One region of the Roseibium sp. RKSG952 genome, then DNA from elsewhere that is predicted to be linked to it. Evidence: riboswitches for the same ligand, from Rfam matches in the RefSeq annotation. Region 1 holds a riboswitch; the other holds the start of a gene.

Region 1 (2,390 bases):
CTGGCGGAAGCCGACGCCCTGCACGCGCCCGATGATCAAGATGTGAACGGCCTTTTTGTCTGACTTGGTCACAGCCACCATCCCCAAAGAGCGAATCGTACTCCTGAACAGTTTCCAGTGTATTTGGGGATTTCAAAAGGCCAAAAAATGCCTTGGGCACAACTTCGCGCAGTTCAGAAGCGGATTTCAAGCGCTCCCCGCACCGGCTAGGCCTCAGGATTTGCCCGCCACCGGGACCGAAGCCATGCGCCTTTGCTCGTCCATCATCACAAGAAGCGACGCTCCCACGATCACCAGCGCTCCGGCCCAAAACGTGCCTTGCGGCGCAAACCCGAAAGCGAAAAATCCGACTGCAATGTTCAGCGGCAGTTTCAAATGGTCGAACGGCTGCACAAAGGCTGCGTCCGCCTTCTGGTAGGCAATGGTCAGCAGGTAGTTGGCCAGAACCGTCAAGGCACCGGCACCGACCAGGAGCCACAAGGCCGGGCCGCCCGGCACGATACCGCCCTCGCCCAGCGCCAGCACGGCATTGACCGGCGTCAACAGCAGCAAGAGATAGACGGTGATCGTATCCGCATCCTCGGTCCGGGTCAGTTTCTTGGTCACGAGCGAGGTTCCGCCCCAAAAGGCAGCCGCCCCGACCGGCAGCAGCGCGCCCAAATGAAAGGATTCAGTCCAGGGCTGCAGAATCATCATGCCGCCAGCAAACCCGGCCAGCGTTGCCAACCAGCGGACCGGCCCGATGTGCTCGCCAAAAAACAGTTTTGCGCCGACAATGACAAAGAACGGCGAGGTCATGACCAATGCAATGGCCTGCCAGATCTCGACGCTGGCAAGACCGGCGGCCCATAGCTGGATCCCGATCACAGCCAGAGCGGCGCGCAAGAGATGCCAGCCGATCTGCCGTGTTTTCAAAGCCGTCCTGCCCCGGCGCAAGACCCAGGGGAGAGCAAAGGCCAGCCCCAGCGCATATTGCCAGAACGCGGCCGATGTGGAGGGCACACCCAGCTGCATTGTGGTTGCCTGCAAGGCACCATTGACCACAGCAAAGGACGCCCCGGCGCCAATCATCGCGGTTGCCGCCAAGAACGGCTTCGGAAAAGACGGTGTCGTCATCGGTGATGCATGCTCCAGTTGTCACCCAGAACAGCCTCACAAAGCCTCCAGCCCCGGACGCGCAGACGGCCGGGTGCCAAGTTCTCTCTCATCCGGACTGTAACCGTCGGCTCCGGCCTCTCACCGGATCTGCTGACCCCTCAATGCCCGTCCAGGGTCATCAAAGGCGCTCGCGGGCTCCAGGTTTCCCTGATACCGCCGGTGGGGAATCCCACCCCGCCCCGAGAACTGTTCTCTCCCGCAAGATCTATCCAATACTGCAGGTTCTGACAATAAGAAGAGTGTCAATTTTTCAGTATCGCTGAAATCTCGTCCGGCTTGTCCACGATCCGAAACGGGCTTTCGGCTTCCAGTTCCAGCCGGTCGCCATATCCCCACAACACGCCAATTGCGGACACATTGTTGCTTTTGGCCCCGATCAGGTCGTGCTTGCGATCGCCAATCATCATCACCTCAGCAGGCTGAACCCCTTCGGTTTCCAGAATGTGGGCGATCAGATCCGCCTTGTTCGAGCGGCGGCCATCGATCTCTGCGCCGTATACCTTTTCAAACACTGCGGACAGTCCGAAATGCGCGATGATCTGGTCCGCAAACACGTGCGGTTTGGACGTGCACACAAACATCCGAAATCCGACCGCCTGCAGGTCCCCGAGGAGTGCTGCCATCCCCGCGACAAGCGTGGCCTCAAACACCCCCGATGCGGAATAGCGCTCCCGGTAGAGACCGACCGCCTTGCCGATCCTGTCTGGGTCCTTCGTGTCGAGAAGCAATCCGAGGCTCTCCTGCAGCGGAGGACCGATGCACCAGCGCAGTTCCTCCGCTTCCGGCACCCTGACACCCATCTCGCGCAACGCAAACCGGATCGAGCCTGTTATGCCGGGAAACGGATCGGTTATTGTTCCATCGAGGTCGAATAGAAGCACTTTGGTTGTCATTCGACCTCCTTGAGTTCCAAAGCCGCACACGATCCTCAAGCGGCGCGCGGCTTCGGCTGCATGATCGGGCCGGAGCCCCTTGGATCAGGAAAACTCCATGATCACCGCGTCCACCGCCAGGCTGTCGCCAGCCTTTGCCTTGACGGCGGAGACGGTGCAGTCGCGTTCCGCCCGCAGCACGTTTTCCATTTTCATGGCTTCGACGATGGCCAGCTGCTCTCCGGCCTTGACCTCCTGCCCCTCCTCCACGGCGATGGACACCACCAGTCCCGGCATCGGGCACAGCAGCATCTTCGACGTATCGGCCGGAACCTTTTCCGGCATCAGGGCATCCAGTTC
Region 2 (2,390 bases), on a different contig from region 1:
TCCCGGCAGGTACGCCGCGTGCCACAACTTCGACAATCGCGCCAACTGAGTTTCCAGACTTGCGCAGGTCGTCCAGGTAAGTTGCCCAGTCCTCAGCCGCTTGAGCATCGGGGGTCCAGAACGGGTTCTGTTCGATCTGGGACCAGTCGAAGTTGTCCCGATCGATCTTGTGCGGCCCAATCTGGGTCATGTAGCCGGTGATCTGAACGTTGGGTGCGATCTGCTTGATCGCTTCTCGAGCCAACCCGCCAGCAGCTACACGCGATGCGGTTTCCCGTGCCGAGCTGCGCCCGCCGCCGCGATAGTCGCGGATCCCGTATTTCTGCCAGTATGTGATGTCGGCGTGACCCGGACGGAACTTGTCCATGATATCGCCGTAGTCTTTCGAGCGCTGATCGGTGTTTTCGATCATCAGCTGCACTGGCGTGCCCGTGGTCTGGCCTTCGAACACGCCGGACAGGATTTTCACCTGATCGGGTTCACGCCGCTGGGTGGTGAACTTGTTCTGACCCGGTTTGCGCTTGTCCAGCCAGTGCTGAATCATGTCCTCATCGATCGCAACGCCCGGAGGGCAGCCATCGACGGTCGCACCCAACGCGGGCCCGTGGCTCTCACCCCAGGTGGTGACGCGGAAGAGGTGGCCAAAACTGTTCATCGACATGGGGCATGCTCCTTTGAGCGTCGTGATTAGCGGGCAAGGCCCTTGGCCTCAAGCGGATTTGCGGTTGGGGCGTGCTTGCCCCAACCCAATGAGCTTACGCAGCGGTGGCGAGTTTTGCGCGCGTCGCGTTGATTTTCAGCACAGCTTGTGCGGCTTCGCGGCCTTTTTCGACAAAATGCGCGCGGTAGATTGCGTTGTGGTGATCGGTCTCCTGATACTGATGCGGCGTCAGGGAAACGGACAGGACCGGTACGCCTGTATCCATGCCAGCGCGCATCAACCCATCAACAACGGCCTGTGCGACAAAATCGTGCCGGTAAATACCGCCATCCACAACAAACGCTGCGCAGGCGACGGCTGCGTAGCGGCCGGTCTGGGCCAGATCGCGGGCCAGCAGCGGCATCTCAAACGCGCCGGGGACGTCGAATACGTCAACCTGATCGGCGGGGATGAGTTCCAGAAACCCTTCTAGGGCCTGATCAACAATATCGGAATGCCAGTTGGCTTTTACAAAGGCATAGCGGGTGTGTGTCATCATGATCTCCTTTCGCAACAGACACGTCACCCAAGGCGATCACGGGCAGGCACGCGGCAAGGCCGACGCGCTACACGTTCTCTTTCATCCGGACTGTAACCGTCGGCTCTGGCTTTTCACCAGATCTGCTGACACCCCATTAACCGAGGCCGCTCGCGGGCTTACGGGTCGCAGCCCGCATACCGCCGGTGGGGAATTTCGCCCCGCCCTGAGAACATCGCAGAGCTTGCCAAGGACTGCCCGGTTCTGCAAGTGCTGTTGGCAGGAGGACAGGTATGCACCCCAACCCAGCCTTTCGCGCCGAAGATCGCGCGCGCCATGTTACCTTCGCCCGGGATCGCGCGTTTGGTATTCTTGCCTTGTCGACGCAGGATGCGCCGTTGCTAAGCCATGTCCCATTCCTTCTGGATGAAGATGGGCAAGTGGCAGAGCTTCATCTTGTACGTTCAAATCCCATTGTTCGGTTATTGAAGCAGCCTCAGACTGTGCGGATCGCAGTTTCCGGGCCAGATGGCTACATTTCTCCGGATTGGTATGTAGTCGAAGATCAGGTGCCGACCTGGAATTATGTCGCGGTGCATTTGACCGGCCAACTTGAGCTGATGCCGCAGGATGCATTGCCTGATCTTCTGGACCGCCAGTCAGAATTTTATGAAACACGCCTGTTGCCAAAACCGCCTTGGGTCACAGGTAAAATGTCCGAGGGCGCATTGGAGCGGATGATGCGGATGATCGTGCCGTGCCGCATGCAGGTCGAAGATGTTCAGGGCACTTGGAAACTGAACCAAAACAAGACAGAAGATGCTCGATTGGGCGCTGCTGATCAGGTTGAGGCTGCGGGTTTTGGTGTTGAAACCGGACGGCTGGCCGCGTTGATGCGGACGACGTGACCAGCGCCGGACCTGGAAACTTTTTACTGATCGCTGAAGGTGGCGAGATAGGCCGCGACATCGTCGGCCCCTTTCTTCAGCTTAACGCTCATGTTGGGGCGGGCTGATTCGTCATCCAGATACTCCTGAATGAAAACGATTGGGTTTTCGGAGTAAGCCGCGATGTTTTCTTCAGTCCAGACCAGACCTTCATCACCCGCACGGATCATATCATCGGTGAACATACCGATGGGCAAACGCTCGCTTCCATAGCGATAATCGTTTTCGGATCCGGCAACTCGCCCGACCACCCCATAGAGATTCG

The links. Region 1 has a riboswitch for FMN ahead of E1297_RS06385 (DMT family transporter). Riboswitches for the same ligand answer to the same signal wherever they lie in the genome.
Region 2: another riboswitch for FMN. It lies ahead of E1297_RS36405 (6,7-dimethyl-8-ribityllumazine synthase); the one in region 1 lies ahead of E1297_RS06385 (DMT family transporter).

What each region holds. Positions count from the first base shown of each region.
Region 1 is NZ_SMMF01000778.1:3,557-5,946, forward strand. Features, by position in the region: gene E1297_RS06380 (acylphosphatase) at 1-72, opposite strand, end outside; gene E1297_RS06385 (DMT family transporter) at 214-1,116, opposite strand; FMN riboswitch at 1,193-1,349, opposite strand; gene E1297_RS06390 (HAD hydrolase-like protein) at 1,401-2,051, opposite strand; gene E1297_RS06395 (acetyl/propionyl/methylcrotonyl-CoA carboxylase subunit alpha) at 2,136-2,390, opposite strand, start outside.
Region 2 is NZ_SMMF01000954.1:148,564-150,953, reverse strand. Features, by position in the region: gene aroC (chorismate synthase) at 1-661, opposite strand, end outside; gene E1297_RS36405 (6,7-dimethyl-8-ribityllumazine synthase) at 756-1,196, opposite strand; FMN riboswitch at 1,269-1,416, opposite strand; gene E1297_RS36400 (FMN-binding negative transcriptional regulator) at 1,472-2,086, shown strand; gene E1297_RS36395 (cytochrome c family protein) at 2,110-2,390, opposite strand, start outside.